DNA from 3 places in the Pseudarthrobacter sp. NS4 genome. Region 3 is predicted to be linked to each of the others. Evidence: riboswitches for the same ligand, from Rfam matches in the RefSeq annotation. Region 3 holds a riboswitch; each other region holds the start of a gene.
What was found. A riboswitch is a leader RNA that binds a small molecule or an ion and turns the genes downstream of it on or off. The one in region 3 is predicted to bind thiamine pyrophosphate.
Positions count from the first base shown of each region.

Region 1: linked by a shared signal. The riboswitch ahead of NXY83_RS19460 (ECF transporter S component) and the one ahead of thiD (bifunctional hydroxymethylpyrimidine kinase/phosphomethylpyrimidine kinase) in region 3 are both predicted to bind thiamine pyrophosphate.
Region 2: linked by a shared signal. The riboswitch ahead of thiO (glycine oxidase ThiO) and the one ahead of thiD (bifunctional hydroxymethylpyrimidine kinase/phosphomethylpyrimidine kinase) in region 3 are both predicted to bind thiamine pyrophosphate.

Region 1 covers NZ_CP103288.1:4,140,865-4,146,748, forward strand. The annotation lists gene NXY83_RS19455 (ABC transporter ATP-binding protein) at 1-894, opposite strand, end outside; gene NXY83_RS19460 (ECF transporter S component) at 894-1,517, opposite strand; TPP riboswitch at 1,580-1,716, opposite strand; gene NXY83_RS19465 (heme-degrading domain-containing protein) at 1,794-2,336, shown strand; gene NXY83_RS19470 (hypothetical protein) at 2,447-2,656, shown strand; gene NXY83_RS19475 (carboxylate-amine ligase) at 2,665-3,807, shown strand; gene NXY83_RS19480 (hypothetical protein) at 3,937-4,149, opposite strand; gene NXY83_RS19485 (DUF4383 domain-containing protein) at 4,412-4,867, shown strand; gene NXY83_RS19490 (iron-containing redox enzyme family protein) at 4,934-5,884, shown strand, end outside.
Region 2 covers NZ_CP103288.1:2,889,138-2,895,021, reverse strand. The annotation lists gene NXY83_RS13585 (DEAD/DEAH box helicase) at 1-1,298, opposite strand, end outside; gene NXY83_RS13580 (RNB domain-containing ribonuclease) at 1,599-3,095, opposite strand; gene thiE (thiamine phosphate synthase) at 3,175-3,903, opposite strand; TPP riboswitch at 3,931-4,049, shown strand; gene thiO (glycine oxidase ThiO) at 4,042-5,379, shown strand; gene thiS (sulfur carrier protein ThiS) at 5,376-5,612, shown strand; gene NXY83_RS13560 (thiazole synthase) at 5,617-5,884, shown strand, end outside.
Region 3 covers NZ_CP103288.1:2,471,869-2,477,752, reverse strand. The annotation lists gene NXY83_RS11690 (Rne/Rng family ribonuclease) at 1-1,736, shown strand, start outside; TPP riboswitch at 1,894-1,991, shown strand; gene thiD (bifunctional hydroxymethylpyrimidine kinase/phosphomethylpyrimidine kinase) at 1,999-3,519, shown strand; gene rplU (50S ribosomal protein L21) at 3,817-4,125, shown strand; gene rpmA (50S ribosomal protein L27) at 4,187-4,450, shown strand; gene obgE (GTPase ObgE) at 4,568-5,884, shown strand, end outside.

The DNA.
Region 1 (5,884 bases), 1.7 Mb from region 3:
CAGTTTCTCCGCGGCCAGCAGGATATTTCCAGCCCCAGGACCGGAAAGCCCGGGGGACGGATGCACCGCCCGGGCACGGGTGGCCGGAACGTACCCGGGAACCCACACCCCGGCGGCCATCAGCAGGCTCCGGGCCTCGCTCAGCACCTGGTCCGGCGGCCCGTCCAGCAGCACGGCAGGATCAGAGGCGGAACCGGGCTGCAGGACCACAATCCGGTCCACCAGGTCCTTCCATACGGATACCCGGTGCTCCACCACAACCAGCGTTGCGCCGGTCTTGTCCAGGCAGCGCCCCACGGCGTCGCGGACCTCCAGCACCCCCGCCGGATCAAGGTTGGCGGTGGGCTCATCCAGGAGGATCAGCCCGGGCCGCATCGCAAGGATTCCCGCCAGCGCCAACCGCTGTTTCTGCCCCCCGGACAGTGCCGACGTCGGATGGTCCAGCGGCAGGTGGGCAAGCCCGACGTCGGCCAGTGCCTCATGCACGCGGGTCCAGATGGCGTCGCGCGGCACGGCGAGGTTTTCCGCCCCGAAGGCGACGTCGTCCCCCACCCTGGAGAGGACCACTTGTGTTTCGGGGTCCTGCTGCATCAGCCCGGCCCGGCCGCGCTGCCCGCGGGGGGAACCGCCGTCGACCAGCAGCGAACCCGACTCATCCGAATCGCCCGCCTCGCCGTCGTCGTTCGCGTCCCCCAAGACCCCGGCCAGGGCATGCAGGAGGGTGGATTTGCCGGCGCCGGAGGGGCCGAGCAGCAGCACCCGCTCCCCCGGCCTGACGTCCAGGTCAAGGGCATTGACCGCGGGCCTGGTGCGGCCGGCGTGCCGCCAGCCCCAGCCGCGGGCGGTGACTGCCGCCGGCCGGACCGCTTCGGACTGGTGGGAATCTGCCTGCATCAGGAGAAGACGGGCTCCGTGGCTGCCTTGCGCGAGGCGAAGGAGCTCAGCACGCCGGTCTTCGCCAGTCCGCGGGTGGCGATCCAGGACAGGGCACCAGCGATGACCGCTCCGGAAATCGCGGTGAACACGATGTACGCCAGCTTGTCGCCGCCGGAGTAGGCGATGTTCCAGCCCCATGGCGCGAAGGAGTCGTTCAGGCCGCAGAAGAAGCCGGCCGCAGCACCGGCGAGCAGTGAAACGGGCAGGTTGAACTTCTTGTACACGAAGATCGCGAAGATGATCTCTGCGCCGAGGCCCTGGACAAGGCCGGAGAACAGCACGGATGCGCCGTACTGCGAGCCCATGAGGAGCTCCCCGGTGGCTGCAACGGTCTCGCAGAACAGTGCCGCGCCGGGCTTGCGGATGATGAGCATGCCCAGCACCGCCGGGATCATCCAGCCGCCGGCGATCAGGCCGGTCAGGGGCGGGTAAACGGCGTTCATCGGCGCAGACACTGCGGCCGCGCCCTGCGACCAGGCCCAAAAGATAACGCCACCGGCGATGGCGATCAGGGCCGCCACCACAATGTCCACGACACGCCAGGACTTACGGGTGGTCTTCTTGATTGATGTAGTGCTCATGTGATCCTCCTGGGAAACAGGAGGGGAAAGCGCGGCAAGCGGCACTTACTGCCGTTGCCGAACACTTCGAGAACTCGACTCCCTTGCGCCGGTACTAACCGGATCAGGTTCGAGGGTCTGCGGCTGTCCGCACTCTCAGCGCCCACCTGCGGTCCCTGGCCTGGCCAGTGCCGACGGCGGCGCTCCCCTGTCGTTAAGTGATGCTTGGTTGGTTGGGCGAAACTGCCCTGTTGGGCGTGGTCCAGTTTATACCCGGAGAGGGGTAGATTGTGGGCCATGACTGCCAATCCACCGCATGTGACTTACTTTGATCCGGACTCCGATGCCGCGCAGCCTGAGGGGTCGCTGGAAGCCCTCATCGGCCGTATCGAGGCGGAAATCCGCGAGCTCCAGTTCCCCGGCTTCTCGCTGGACGATTCGCTGAACCTTGGCCTTCTCCTCGTGGAGCTCGGCAAGGAGCGCGGATTACCCATCGCAATCGACATCACCAAGGGGGAACAGGTCCTGTTCCACGTGGCCTTGCCCGGCGCCACACCAGACAACGAACACTGGATCCGGGCAAAGCAGCGTACCGCCGCCCGGTACGAAGTACCCTCGCTTCTTGTGGGTTTGCGTGGCCGGCTCCGGGGCGGCCGGATCGAAGACCAGGGGTGGTTTGATCAAACCCGCTACGCCGCGCACGGCGGGTCCTTCCCGCTCTACGTCACGGGCGTAGGCGCAGTAGCCACCGTCACTGTTTCCGGCCTGCCCCAGGTGCAGGACCACGACCTGGTGGTGGAGGCCCTGCGCGAAATCCTCCGGCCGGGCGCCGAGGACTAGGCGCGCCGGGCAGTCCGGAGTTCCCGACTGTACCGGCTATGGACACTCCCGCGCGCGCGGGAGTACATTCGAGGCGAATGGCGGCATTTCCAGACCAGGAGGGCACAGTCATGACCGGACCAGCAACGGGGAACCAGGTCCGGGCGGCAGTGGACAAAGCCTGGGATGAAATGATCTTCATCGGCCCGGACCATCCCTACTATCCTTTGTTTGCCGAACTGGTGTCAGCCATCGGCAAGGCGTGGCAGCAGGGGTACGAGCACGGCCGCGGCGGCGGACAGCATGTGAATCCCTATGCCTGGAGCGGGCCGGAAGGCTAGTGGGGGCCGTGCGGACTTTCGGGGTGGAGGAAGAGTTCCTGCTTGTTGATGCCCGCACCGGAAACCACGCACCCGTGGCTGGTGATTTCCTGCTGGAAGCCCCTCACCCGGCCGCGTCGAAACAGCCGCCGACCGAAGGTGAATCACGTACGAAGGCCACCAAACGGAAGACCAGCCTTACAGCGGAGGTCCAGCGCGAGCAGGTGGAGGCGGTCTCAGCGCCTTTCACCGATCTCGGGGACCTGGCGGCTGCACTGCGGATGGGGCGCGCCGAAGCGGACCGGCAGGCAGCCTCGTTCGGTGCACGCGCCGTAGCCTTGGGCACCTCCCCCTTGGCCAGCCTGCCCCATACCCAAAGCCAGGCCCGCTACCAGGCCATGGAAGAGCGGTTTGGGCTGATCCTGCGGGAGCAGCTGATGTGTGGGTTTCACATCCACGTCTCGGTTGAGTCGGATGAGGAGGGCGTGGCCGTCCTGGACCGCATCCGGGTCTGGCTTCCAGTCCTTATTGCCTTGTCCGCGAATTCGCCTTACTGGCACGGGCAGGACACCGGCTATGCCAGCTTCCGCTACCAGGTGTGGCGGCGCTGGCCCACTGCCGGACCTACCGGAATTTTCGGGTCGGCGGCCGCTTACCGGAACCTGCTGGACATGCTGCTCTCCTGCAATGTCCTCCTGGACAGGGCAATGATCTATTTTGATGCGCGCCTGTCTTCCACCTTTCCCACCGTGGAGATCCGGGTTCCGGATGTCTGCCTGAAGGCTGGCCATGCCATTGCCATCGCGGCCGTGGCCCGTGCCCTGGTGGAAACTGCAGCCAGGGAATGGTCCCGGGGGTTGCCGCCGGCGAGGATCCCCGTCGAGATGATCCGGCTGGCGTCCTGGCGGGCCAGCCGCTTTGGCATGGAGGACGACCTGATCCACCCTGTCCGTAACCGGCCAATGCCTGCGGCCGAATGCGTCGCTGCACTGCTCGCGCATGTAGCTCCCGTCCTGGCAGAAACGGGGGACGCTGAGCTTGTTGACGAGGGAGTGCGGGAGATCCTTCGGGAAGGGACGGGGGCCCAGCTGCAGCGGGCGGCCTTTGGCAGGTCAGGAAAGCTCCGCGACGTCATCCTGCAGGCTGCCGAAACCACAATCAGCGGCTGCTGACCAGCCGGTATGACCGGCTGCGCCGCTCAAGGAGCAGTGACACGCAACTGTCTGCATTCCGTCCATGGCGGTCAGGAAGGGCCCTCCTGGAAACTGTTCTGCAGTTCGTCCATGGCCTTGGCGGTCTGGTCACTGCCCGCCACTGTGGTCGCTTTCCTGCGCCGGAACAGCGACGCCGCAAGCTACGGGCAGGGCGGGGGATGAAAGGCTACGGGCAGCTACGGCGGCCAACTCAGCCAGGAAGGCCTCGACGTCGGAACTCTCCAGGACCAGATCCTGCAGGTCGTGGAAGTAGCGCGGGGCGCTGTGGGGATGGTTGGTAGTGAAATTCCCGGGAACCATGGCGGAACTCCGATGGACTGGTCGCCACGGGTTGCACACGGGGACGGGGTGCCGCGTCCTGCCAAACGGTTCTCATCCCAGCCTACTGGCCCTTTTCAGCGGTGGGCGCAGTTTGCCCTACCCGGGTTCCGCTGTCAGGCTCGGCATAATCCCTTGGGCGCCGCAGGGTCAGTGGCCGGGCCGGCCGGGAAACAAAGGCTACTTAGCTTTTATTAGTAATCATGCTTACTATGTTGTCTCACGGCGCGAAGGAGTACAGGACATGGCAGTCACCACCCGCGTAACGGGCGTCCGAACCGCCCTGCAGTGGGCTGCCCTGGCCGCAGGCGCCGTGTTTCTGCTCGCAGGCATCCTGGGATTCGTCCCGGGGGTCACGGAAAACACTGGTTCCCTTGGCTTCGCAGGACCCGGAACAGGGGCCCTGCTGTTGGGAATCTTCCAGGTATCCGTTCTCCATAACCTTGTCCATGGCCTCTACGGCGCTGCGGGCGTATTCATGGCACGCACCCACCGGCACGCCAGGAACTTCCTCATCTACGGCGGGGTCATCTACCTGGTCCTCTGGGTGTATGGGCTCCTCATTGGAGACAACACACCCGCAAACTTCATCCCCCAGAACAGTGCGGACAACTGGCTGCACCTCGTCCTGGGCCTGGCCATGATTGCCCTGGCCATCCTGCTGTCCCCCCGCACTGCCCCCGGCGGCCGGGAAAACTGACGGCTTTCAACGGCCGTCAGCGCAGACGGCACCGCACCAGCAACCGCCCTGAGATCAAGGAGCACCATGAAAATCCCGGAACCGAGAGGTCCCATCAGCAGCGCCCTATTCGGGGTTTTGTCGGGACAACCCGGCAGTTCCCAGGAGTCCCTTGACGAGCTGCGGCGGCTGGTCACCGGACAGCTGGCCCGTACTGCCGACATCATCGCCGATGACGATGTGCAGCTGGCCCTCTTCTGTCTCTACGAGCTGCACTACTCCGGCCTGGAAAGCGTGCAGGATGAGTGGGAATGGGAGCCCGGACTGATCCGGGTCCGCCAGTTGCTGGAGAAGCCGTTCGAGGCGGCCCTGCGTTCCGCTGCCCAGGAGACTGCCGGTGACCTGGACCTTCCGGCCCGAGCCGACCTGACCAGTGACGCGGTGGCCGATGTCCTGTTCGGCCTCGCGGCCCGGGACACCGGCCCGAGCGTCTCCCGGTTTGTGGCCAGGAAGGCCAGCCTGATGCAACTCAGGGAGTTCCTGATCCACAAGTCCGTGTACCAGCTCAAGGAAGCGGATCCCCATACCTGGGCCATTCCCCGGTTGAGCGGACGGCCGAAAGCGGCGCTGGTGGAAATCCAGGCCGACGAATATGGTGGTGGCCGCCCGGACCGGATGCACAGCGCACTGTTTGCCCGGACCATGCGTGGCCTGGGGATGGATGATCAGTACGGCGCCTATGTCAACGCCGTTCCGGCCATATCCCTCGCGGCCGTTAACCTGATGTCCCTCTGCGGGTTGAACCGGAGGCTGCGCGGTGCCATCACCGGCCACCTGGCCATTTATGAGATGACCTCCTCCCAGCCCAACCGCCTGTACGGCAACGGCTTCCGCCGGCACGGCTTCGATGCGGAGGTAACCCACTATTTCGACGAGCACGTCGAGGCAGATGCCGTCCACGAGCAGATCGCGGGGCGGGACCTGGCAGGGGGCCTGGTGGAGGCCGAGCCCGGACTGTTCGGCGACGTCCTGTTCGGC
Region 2 (5,884 bases), 420 kb from region 3:
CCCTCGGGGATATCGAGGTCCGCGTAAAGGTGCGGGGAGGACGAATATGTCTCTACGGGCTCCGGCACACTGAGTCCCAGGGCCTTGTTGATCAGTCCCCAGCGCGGCATGTCATCCCAGTCCACGAAGGTCACGGCCGTGCCCTTGTTGCCGGCACGGCCGGTGCGGCCTACGCGGTGCAGGTAGATCTTTTCGTCTTCCACGCACTGGTAGTTGATGACGTGGGTGACGTCCTCGACGTCGATGCCGCGGGCGGCAACGTCCGTCGCCACAAGGACATCCACCTTGTTGTTGCGGAAGGCCCGCAGTGCCTGCTCGCGGGCGCCCTGGCCGAGGTCGCCGTGGATGGCGGCAGCCGCAAAGCCGCGGTCCACCAGTTCCTCGGCCACCTTCGCGGCGGTGCGCTTTGTCTTGGTGAAGATGATGGTGCGTCCCCGGCCCCTGGCCTGGAGGATGCGGGCCACTACTTCGATCTTGTCCATGCTGTGGGCGCGGTAGATCAGCTGGCGGATGTCCCGCTTGGTCAGGCCCTCGTCCTCGGGGTCAGCAGCGCGGATGTGCGTCGGCTGGGTCATGTACCGGCGCGCCATGGCGATAACGGGACCGGGCATGGTGGCCGAGAACAGAAGGGTCTGCCGGACGGCCGGGGTTCCGGCGATGAGGGTCTCCACGTCGGGCAGGAAGCCGAGGTCCAGCATCTCGTCGGCCTCGTCCAGCACCACGATCTTGACGTTCTTGAGGCTCAGGTGCTTCTGCTTATAGAGGTCGATCAGCCGGCCGGGGGTGCCAACCACAACCTCCACCCCCTGCTTCAGGGCTTCCACCTGCGGCTCGTAGGCGCGGCCGCCGTAGATGGTGGTGATGCGGGCATTGCGCTTGCGGGACGCGGTCTGCAGGTCATTTGCCACCTGCACGGCCAGTTCACGCGTGGGCACAATGACGAGGGCCTGCGGCGCGCCGGGGACGGCCAGCTTCGCGTAGCCGGGGTCGTCCTGTCCAACAACGCGTTGAAGCGCCGGGATGCCGAAGCCCAGGGTCTTGCCCGTGCCGGTCTTGGCCTGTCCGATGATGTCGTGTCCGGACAGGGCCACCGGAAGGGTCATGGCCTGGATTGGGAAGGGGTGGGTGATCCCGGCGTCGGCCAGCGATTCCACGATGTCCTCGCGGACGTTGTAGTCAGCGAAGGACTTTTCCACGATCTCGTGCGGCTTCTCGTCCGAGATGATCGTTTCTTCGGGCTCGATGGTCTCGGTGCCGGTGTCATCCGTCAGAAGCTGGTGGGTATGCAATTCACTCACAGGGAGTTTCCTTATTCATTTGGGCAATGGCGCTGCCTGCTCAACGGGCCGGCCGGGAAGGCTGATCCGGAGCACGCTCGGGCGCGCAAGCAATTCCAGTGGAAGCCGATCGCGGGCTATCTAAATGCTGGCACTGGTGACCAGCGGGCAAATCTCAAGATCGCGTAGGGGCGGGCTTGTTGGTTTCAAATCAAGGAAATCAACGACCGGGCATCCATATCTACTTCTCCAGTCTAGCCGTACGGGGCCCGATTACCGGTTTCGGGCCTGTCCCGCCCTGCGGTGCGCCGGCCGGACGGATTACTCCACCAGTTCGAAGTGGACCTCACGGGTGGCAATATCCGAGGAAACCAGGCGGACGCGGACCTTGGTGCCGGACGCCAGCTCACCGGCGCAGCGGGCGGTCACTGCGGGCTCGGCCACCTGGATGATTCCGGAGCCGCCGTTGCCGTTACCGTTCTTGCCGTTTCCATTTTTCCCGTTGCTGCCGTTGCCGTTGTCCTTTTGCGGCTTGGACCCGGAGATGACGATTGCCTCGAACTCCTGGCCGATGTGGTTCACCAGCAGCGCCGCCTCCACAGTGTCCAGCGCCATGCGCTCCATCCGCGACGCCAGCTGGTCCGACCCCGCCATGATCTCGGGCAGCGATGGAAGCGCCTCGCGCGCCCAGGCGGGTACATGGCCGCCGTTGCTCAGGGCCTCGCAGATTACCAGCACAAAGCGGTCCACCAGCCGGCGCAGCGGAGCGGTGGTGTGGGCGTAGGCGGCGCCGATGGCGGATTGCACTGCGTCTTCGGGGACCGTGCCGTCGAAGGCGGTGTAGGCGGCCCCGCGGAACAGCATTCCTGCGGAATGCATGATGGCAAGCTGGCGCGGATCTGTGGGGTCCAGTGTGCGCAGGTATTCGCCATAGCTGACTTCGCCGTCCCATGGCTTGCCCAGCACCTCTGTCTGCAGCCGGAAGTGGTTCAGGGAGCGTTCGTCGGGGGCGGGCATGGTGCGCAGGATTCCTACTTTGCCGGCCAGCATGAGCTGGGCGGCGGCCATGCCCGTCATGAGCGAGATTTGCGCGTTCCAGTCCTCCACGGGAAGCTGCGGGGCGGCGGCGATCCGGTAGCCGCCGTCGGGAAGCTGGATAATCTCCTGGTCCGGCATGTTGAGGCTGGCTCCGTCACGTGCGCGTTCCTGCTCCACGCGTTTGAGGCCCACCTCTTTGAGCAGTTGCAGGACGGGCGGCGCGTTGCCCGAATCCAGTTCGGCCTGCGCTCCCTTGTAGCTGAGCTTGGCGCGGCTGCGAATTCGCGCCCGCCTCACCGTCACGGCAGTGACTTCGGCGTCCCCATCCAGGCGGAAGTCCCAGACGAAGGCGGAACAGTCCTGCTCCGGCAGCAGGCTCCCGGCCCCCTCGCTGATGATTTCCGGATGCAGCGGGATCCTGCCGTCAGGGGCGTAGAACGTCTGCCCCCGGCGCCGGGTTTCGGCGTCCAGGGGCCCGCCGGGCGTCACAAAGGAGGGCACGTCTGCGATGGCGTACAGCACGTGGTAGCCGTCGCCGTCGCGTTCGATGAACAGGGCCTGGTCCAAATCGGTGGATGACGCCGGATCGATGGTGATGAACCCGACATCGGTCAGGTCATAGGCCGGCAGCTGCAGGGAGGCCACAGCTGCTTCCGCGTCCTGGACCGCTTTTGCCGGATACGGGCCAGGCAGTTCCAGCTCGGTCCGCAGCGCGCTCAGGGCTTCCTCGAGGGCGTTGTTGTGCTCGTGGATGTTGGGAGCCAGCCGATGATGTGACACGAAAATCAGCCTAGCCCGAAGAACACGGGTTATGCATGGAATCTATGTCCCTGCGGCTGCTCCGTGTTGTAGATGTGACTTAGGAGGTAGTCCCGTCCAAAGCGGCGAGGAGGGCTGCCGCGGCGGCAGCGGGGTCGTCGGCTTCCGTGATGGCGCGCACCACCACGATCCTGCCTGCCCCGGCCTCCACCACCTGGTCCACGTTGGAGTGGTCGATGCCGCCGATCGCGAACCAGGGCACCTGGCTCCCGGCCCCGGCTGCCGCAACGTACTTGACCAGGTCCAGTCCGACGGCGGCCCTGCCGGGTTTGGTCGGGGTTGCCCAGACCGGCCCCACACAGAAATAGTCCAGCCCGGCCGGACCTTCCGCGGCAGCGAGGGCAGCGTCCACCTGCCCGGGGGCATGGCTGGAAAGCCCGATGGCAGCGTTGCCGTTCAGCAGCGTGCGGGCCGCGGCCAGGGGGAGGTCCTTCTGGCCAACATGGAAAACCGGTGCACCGGACAGCACGGCGATATCAGCGCGGTCATTTACGGCCCACAGCCTGCCGTGGCGTTTTGCGGCTTCCTTCAGGACCGCCAGCAGCTCCAGCTCCTCGGCCGCCTCGATGGTCTTGTCGCGCAGCTGGATGATGTCCACGCCTCCGGCGAACGCCGCATCCACGAACTCCGCGAAGTCCCCGCGGTCCCTGCGTGCATCAGTGCAGAGGTAGAGGCGGGCAGCCTTCAAACCGGAGGTGCCTTCAGCATTCGTAAAGGCATCGGTACCGGGAACTGCAGCAGCGGGAACAGGGGAGTGGGACACATTCATGGCTGCAAGCCTAGTTCCTCTACACTGGCCTCGTACTGCGGGAGCCCGCGGCAGCTGTCATAAAGCGCCGGGCTGAGAGGGCGTCAGAGCCGACCGCTTGACCTGATCCGGTTAATGCCGGCGTAGGGAAGGAGACACATGGGCAGCCAAGACCCTGCCCCTCCCGGGGCTCAGAACGGCACCATCCGTGCCGACGTCGCGGTGATTGGCGGGGGAGTCATCGGGCACGCCATCGCCTGGGAGGCGAGCCGTTCCGGGCGCTCCGTAGTGCTGATCGACGAAGCCCCCGGCTCCGGTGCCAGCTGGGCCGCCGCCGGGATGCTTGCCCCCGTGAGCGAGCTGCACTACCAGGAGGAGGATCTCCTGGAACTTATGCTTGCATCCTCCACCCGCTGGCCCGGCTTTGCCGCCGACCTGGCCGCCGCTTCCGGTGAAAGTTCCGGATACCTTGCGACGCCGACCCTCGCCGTGGGTGCCGACGCCGCCGACCGCCGGGCACTGATGGACCTGCGCGGGGTGCAGCAGGCCAACGGCCTGACCGTGGAGCCGCTGACTGTCCGGGAGGCCCGCCGTCGGGAACCCCTGCTGAGCCCTGCCATTGCCTGCGCACTCGACACTCCCGCCGACCATAAGGTGGATCCCCGGCTCCTGGTGTCCTGCCTGCGGCGCGCCCTGGCCTCGCATAACTCCGAAAGCAATGACAACGGACCGGCCGTGGCAGGCGCTGAGGACGGTTATGCAGTCCGGGACAGGGCTGTCGGGCTTGTGTGGGCCGACGGAGCCGTTGCGGGTGCCCGACTTGCCGGCGGCGGCAGCGTCCTTGCCGGGGAAACAGTGGTGGCCAACGGCCTGGACGCTGCAGCCCTGGCCGGCCTGCCCGAAGGGCTGCACCTGCCGCTGCGGCCGGTCCACGGCGATATCCTGCGCCTGGCGGTGCCGCGGCAGCTCCAGCCCCTGGTGACGTCTACCGTCCGTGGCCTGGTCCACGGCGTTCCGGTATATATCGTCCCGCGGGAGGACGGGACGGTGGTGATCGGGGCCACCCAGCGGGAGGATGCGCTGGCTGGAAGGACCAACCCGTCGTCGACAGGCGCCCGGTCCGATGCCGGCGCAGTATCCGCAGGCGGCGTTTATCAGCTCCTCCGGGATGCCCAGGTCCTGGTGCCTGCCGTCGCGGAACTTGAGCTGCTTGAATGCACGGCGAGGGCACGGCCCGGAACCCCGGACAATGCCCCGCTGCTCGGGCGGGTGCCGACGGCCGGCGGACCCGCAGCCGAAGGGCACGGGCACGTACCGGGCCTCATCATTGCCACCGGATTCTTCCGGCACGGCGTCCTCCTGGCACCCGCAGCGGCCGCCATCTGCCGGGACCTGATGGACGGCACGGCGGATGTCCGCTGGAAACCGTTCGACCCGGCCAGGTTTTCGGGACGGGAACCAGCCGCCACCAGCTTCAACATCAAGGAGACAGCATGAACATCACCCTGAACGGAACTCAACATACGGTGGCTGACGGGGCCTCCATCACCATGCTCGTCAGCCAGGTTACCGGCCGCCTGCTCGCCGCTGACGGCCAGGCCACGGATGGCGGAAAACTCGGCGTGGCAGTGGCGCACAATGCGCAGGTGGTGCCCCGCAGCCAGTGGTCCGCAACAGCGCTCGCCGACGGCGACGACGTCGAGCTTGTCACGGCAGTACAGGGAGGCTGACACCATGACCGAAACCATCACCAACGCTTCCGCAGGCACGTCCGGCCTGGACGATACCCTGGTCATCGACGGCGTGCCCCTGGCATCCCGGCTCATCATGGGCACCGGCGGTGCCCCCAGCCTTGACGGCCTGGGCGCGGCGCTCCTGGCGTCGGGCACCTCTCTCACCACAGTGGCCATGCGGCGCTATTCGACGGCCGAGACCGGCTCGCTTTTCCAGTTGCTGGTGGACCACGGCATCCGGGTGCTGCCCAATACTGCCGGGTGCTTTA
Region 3 (5,884 bases):
GGAAGCTGCCCGACGTCGAACGCAACCGCCTCAAGCGCATCCTCAAGGACCGTCTCCCGGAGCAGGCAGGCGTCATTGTCCGCACCGCCGCCGAGGGAGCGTCCGAGGAAGAGCTGACGCACGACATCAACCGGCTGCGTGCCCAGTGGGAAGGCATCGAAAGCCAGTCCACCTCCACCAAGGTCCTGGCCCCGGAACTGTTGTACGGCGAACCCGACCTCACCATCAAGGTGGTCCGTGACGTCTTTAACGAGGATTTCTCCAAGCTGATCGTTTCCGGCGAAGAAGCCTGGGACACCATCGAGGCCTACGTCACCTACGTGGCCCCGGACCTCGTGGGCCGCCTCGAGAAGTGGACCAAGGACCAGGACATCTTCGCGGCCTGGCGGATTGACGAGCAGATCCACAAGGCTCTGGAACGCAAGGTCTTCCTGCCTTCCGGCGGTTCGCTGGTCATCGACCGGACCGAAGCCATGACAGTGGTGGACGTGAACACCGGCAAGTTCACCGGCAGCGGCGGCAACCTCGAGGAAACAGTCACCAAGAACAACCTCGAAGCTGCCGAGGAAGTGGTGCGCCAGCTCCGCCTCCGCGACATCGGCGGCATCATCGTGATCGACTTCATCGACATGGTCCTTGAATCCAACCGGGACCTGGTCCTGCGCCGCATGGTCGAATGCCTGGGCCGCGACCGCACCAAGCACCAGGTTGCCGAAGTCACGTCCCTGGGCCTGGTCCAGATGACCCGCAAGCGCATGGGTACCGGGCTCCTGGAGGTTTTCGGGGAGCAGTGCGAGGCCTGCGCCGGGCGCGGCGTGGTCACCCACGATGATCCGGTGGAGCACCGCCGCGCCAACATCGTTGCAGCCGAGCACCACGTGCAGCGTACCGACAGCCGCCCTGATGCCCGTGCTGAAGGACACCGCAGCGAGGGCCAGCGGACCGACAGCAACCAGCCCGGTGTCCGTCAGGACCGCAAGCGCCGGCGCGGACGCGGCGGCCAGCAGCCTGATGCTGCCCCGGCTGCCGCCGCCGTGCACGTGCACACCGTCCACCCGGACCCGTCAGACGCCGAACGCCATGCAAAAGCGGAAGCCACCAGGCTGGCGCTGGCCAACATTGCTGCCGCTGCCCACGCGGCGCACCTGCACGACGACGAGGTGGCGGCTGCCCGGCAGGTGCAGCCTGTCCAGCCTGCCACGCCGGCTGAAGCGGAGAAGCACGACGCCGATGCCTCCTCACGGCCCGCTGCTGTCCTGACGTTTGGCGGAGAGAAGGTAGTCCTGCCGTTCGTCGAGCACGCGGAAGGGCAGCAGGCGGAACCGGCCCTCACTTTGGACCGGCTGGCAGAAGCGTTTGCCCATCTGGGCGAGCCTGCTCCCGCCGTCGGAACCCCGGCAGAACAGCCGGAATCCCAGGTTTCCACACCGGAACCGGCCAAGGCCCAGCAGCAGTCCGTCCCCGCAGCAGTGGAGAAGGACTGGTCCGACCACACTGTTGAGCAGTCCCGTCAGCGCAGGCCGCGGCGCAACCGCAGCGCAAGCCGGGCGCAGGGTGCCGCCAACGAGACGTCCGTCCAGCAGCACGAGAAGGCACCGGCACCAAGCACAGGACACTCGCACGCTGCCAAGGCGCCGGAACCGGCCACCGCCTCGGGTGCCGACAAGGCCGCTGCCGCCAAGCCGGCCGAGGCGCCCATCATCCTGGGGGTTGGAGTTCCTGCCTCCGAGCTTTAGGGGAACCCGTCGATGCCCGGCCAGCCACAAGCAGTGGCAGGCCGGGCATCCTGCGTTAAACGGCAACAAAGGGTCAAACGGCATCGGGACTTAAGGGCAGGGCATCCGGTCGCAATGTGTCACCTTGCGCCTGCCACCGCGAAAAAAGCTAGGCTGGGGAACCGACACGGGGTGCCGCGCGAAGGGCCGGCTGAGATCCACACCCGTTGAACCTGTCCGGCTAGTACCGGCGAAGGGATGTCTCTTGTCTACAACTCTTGTTATGCCCGTGGAAGCTCTCCAGGCCACGCCTGCCCAACCGGGAACGGGCCGGGACGTGCCCCGTGTCCTTTCCATTGCGGGATCGGACCCGTCCGGCGGCGCCGGTATCCAGGCGGACCTGAAAAGCATTGCCGCGCACGGGGGATACGGCATGGCCGCCATTACCGCCCTCACGGCCCAGAACACCCGCGGCGTGACGGCGGTCCACGTCCCGCCGGCGTCCTTCCTCACAGGACAGCTGGACGCCATCAGTGATGACATCAGCATCGACGCGGTAAAAATTGGCATGCTGGGCGACGCCGATGTCATCGCAGCTGTCCGCAAGTGGCTCGAAAAGGTGCGCCCCGCCGTCGTGGTCCTCGACCCGGTGATGGTCGCCACCAGCGGTGACCGGCTGCTGCAGGAGTCCGCCGAAGCGGCGCTGCGCGACCTGCTGCCGCTCGCCCACCTCATTACCCCCAACCTGGCCGAACTCGCCATGCTGGTAGGCGAAGACCTGCAGGACTCCTGGGCAGGGGCGCTCGAGCAGGGGAGGCGCCTCGCTGCAGCCACCGGAACTACAGTGCTGGTCAAGGGAGGCCACCTGGACGGGACGGAATGCCCGGATGCGCTGGTCAACACCACCGGCATGCTGGGCGCCGAAGTAGTCGAGGTGCCGGGGGAGCGGGTGGCAACGCGCAACAGCCACGGCACCGGCTGTTCCCTCTCATCGGCGATGGCAACGGTGCAGGCGCGGCTGGGGGACTGGGAGGCGTCGCTGCGGGAAGTGAAGCCATGGCTGGCAGCCGCGCTCGAAGCTTCCGAAGGTCTGGAGGTGGGAACAGGCAACGGGCCCGTCCACCACTTCCACCACCTGCGCCCGGTTCCGCATTCCGGAGGTTTCGCTGCACGGCTGCGGGCCGAAGCCGACGAGGACCTCAACGCGATCTACGCGCTGGAGTTCATCCGCGGACTCGCCTCGGGCAGCCTGCCCGAGCAGGAGTTCGCCTACTACCTCGCCCAGGACGCCATCTACCTCAACGGGTACTCGCGGGTGCTGGCGCGGGCAAGCGCCCTGGCACCCACGGAGGCAGAGCAGCTGTTCTGGGCTGCCTCCGCCCGGCAGTGCCTCGAAGTGGAGTCTGAGCTGCACCGGTCCTGGCTGAGCACCCGCCCCGTCCGGCCCGAACTGGGCCCGGTTACCAAGTCCTACGTGGACCACCTGCTGGCGGCATCCTCATCGGGCAGTTACGCGGTGCTGGCGGCCGCGGTCCTGCCGTGCTTCTGGCTCTATGCCGAAGTGGGCAAAACCCTCCACGCCCAGTTCGTTGCCGCTGGCGAACCGGCGGGCCACCCCTATGCCGAGTGGCTCCGCACCTACGCTGACGCAGACTTTGCCGAAGCCACGCGCAAGGCCATCGCCATCGTGGACGGAGCCGGCCGCAAGGCGTCGGATGATGAGCGGGCCGAGATGGTGACTGCCTTCAAACAGTCCTGCCGCCTGGAAGTGGACTTCTTCGACGCGCCGCGGCTCCACTCCTGAGCGGCTGCGGGCCGTTCCGCCGGTAGTATGGTGAGGCGCGGTCCCGCCGCCGGGTTGTCCTGTGGTTACTATCACAGCCAACGCGCCGGAACCAGCCTCATTTGCGGCCGAAGACGAAATTAGCGTAGTCTAGTTCTTCGGTGCTTACGCCAACACTTGGGTTATGACCCCTTCGGGGATAGCTCACGGGTTCCCCCGCGAACCCACGGCGTTGAGGCACAGCGGAAGCCCAGCCACTACAGAGCCGGGCGCCGCACGCAAATTTTGTAATAAACGTCGAGAGAAGTGAGTTCCCAAGTGGTGTACGCGATTGTCCGCGCAGGCGGCCGCCAAGAGAAGGTTTCCGTTGGAGACTTCGTTACCCTCAACCGCGTCGCCGGTGGAGCTGGCAGCACCATTGAGCTGCCCGCGCTGCTCCTGGTAGACGGTGACAAGGTCACCTCCGCCGCTGCCGACCTGGCCAAGGTGACTGTCACGGCTGAGATCCTCCAGGACCTCCGCGGTCCTAAGATTGTCATCCAGAAGTTCAAGAACAAGACCGGTTACAAGAAGCGCCAGGGTCACCGCCAGGAACTGACCAAGGTCAAGATCACTGGCATTCAGTAACCACCGGTTACTGTTCAGGTTTTTCAGCAGATTCCCCAGAATTTAGAGGCAGGCACATCAGATGGCACATAAAAAGGGCGCGAGCTCCACTCGCAACGGTCGTGATTCCAACGCTCAGTACCTCGGCGTTAAGCGCTTCGGCGGCCAGGTAGTTTCCGCAGGCGAAATCATCGTCCGCCAGCGTGGCACCCACTTCCACCCGGGCGCCGGCGTTGGCCGTGGCGGCGACGACACCCTGTTCGCACTGACCCCGGGAGCCGTTGAATTCGGTACCCGCCGCGGTCGCCGCGTCGTCAACATCGTTGCTGCTGCAGCTGCAGAGTAACAACAAGTCTTAAAGCGGTGGAGCGGGCCTGATGGCCCGCTCCACTGTTCTTTTAACAGCATTACAATCGACTTGACGCCCTTGGGCGTCTCGAAAAACAGCACTGAGGAGATCCACGTGGCCAGCTTTGTAGACCGGGTAGTACTGCACGTAGCCGGCGGTACCGGCGGCCATGGGTGCGTCTCCGTCCACCGCGAGAAGTTCAAGCCGCTGGGCGGTCCCGACGGCGGCAACGGCGGCAATGGCGGCGACGTCATCCTGCGCGTCGACCACCAGACCACCACCCTCCTTGACTACCACCACGCCCCCCACCGCCACGCCACCAACGGCGGCCCCGGCATGGGTGACTGGCGCGGCGGCAAAAACGGCGAGACCCTGATCCTGCCCGTTCCCGACGGCACAGTGGTCAAGTCCAAGGACGGAAAAGTCCTGGCGGACCTCGTGGGGGAAGGCACCGAATACGTCGCGGCCGCCGGTGGCATCGGCGGACTTGGCAATGCGGCACTCTCCTCCCAGAAGCGCCGCGCTCCCGGATTCGCCCTGCTCGGCATCGAGGGCGAATCCAGCGACATCGTCCTGGAACTGAAGTCCATCGCCGACATTGCACTGGTGGGCTTCCCGTCCGCCGGAAAGTCGAGCCTCATCGCCGCCATGTCAGCGGCCCGGCCCAAGATCGCCGACTACCCGTTCACCACGCTGATCCCCAACCTTGGTGTGGTCCAGGCCGGCGACGTCCGCTTCACCATCGCCGATGTCCCCGGTCTGATCGAGGGCGCCAGCGAGGGCAAGGGCCTGGGCCACCACTTCCTGCGCCACGTGGAACGGTGCGCTGCACTGGTGCACGTCCTGGACTGCGGAACACTGGAATCGGAACGGGACCCGCTTTCGGACCTCGCCGTCATCGAGGCCGAGCTGGAGAAGTACGCTGTGGACATGAGCTACGCCGGCCAGGACGGCGAAGTGGTTCCGCTGAACCACCGCCCCCGCTTGGTGGCACTGAACAAGGTGGACCTGCCCGACGGCAAGGACATGGCGGAGTTCGTCCGCCCTGAACTTGAATCCCGCGGCTACCGCGTCTTCGAAATTTCCGCCACCAGCCACGAAGGCCTGCGCCAGCTGGGCTTCGCCATGGCCGAGATCGTCAAAGCCGCCCGTGATGCTGTAGCTGCTGCCCCGCCCAAGGTCCAGCCCGTTGTCATCAAGCCCCGCGCGGTCAACGAAGCCGGGTTCAAGATCCGCCGGGAGGAAAAAGGTCTCGAGCCGCTGTTCCGCGTGCTTGGTGAAAAGCCGGTGCGCTGGGTCAAGCAGACCGACTTCACCAATGAGGAAGCCATCGGCTACCTGGCTGACCGCCTGGCCAAGCTGGGCGTGGAGACCGAACTGTTCAAGCAGGGCGCCAAGCCCGGTGACACCGTGGTGATCGGCGAGGACGAC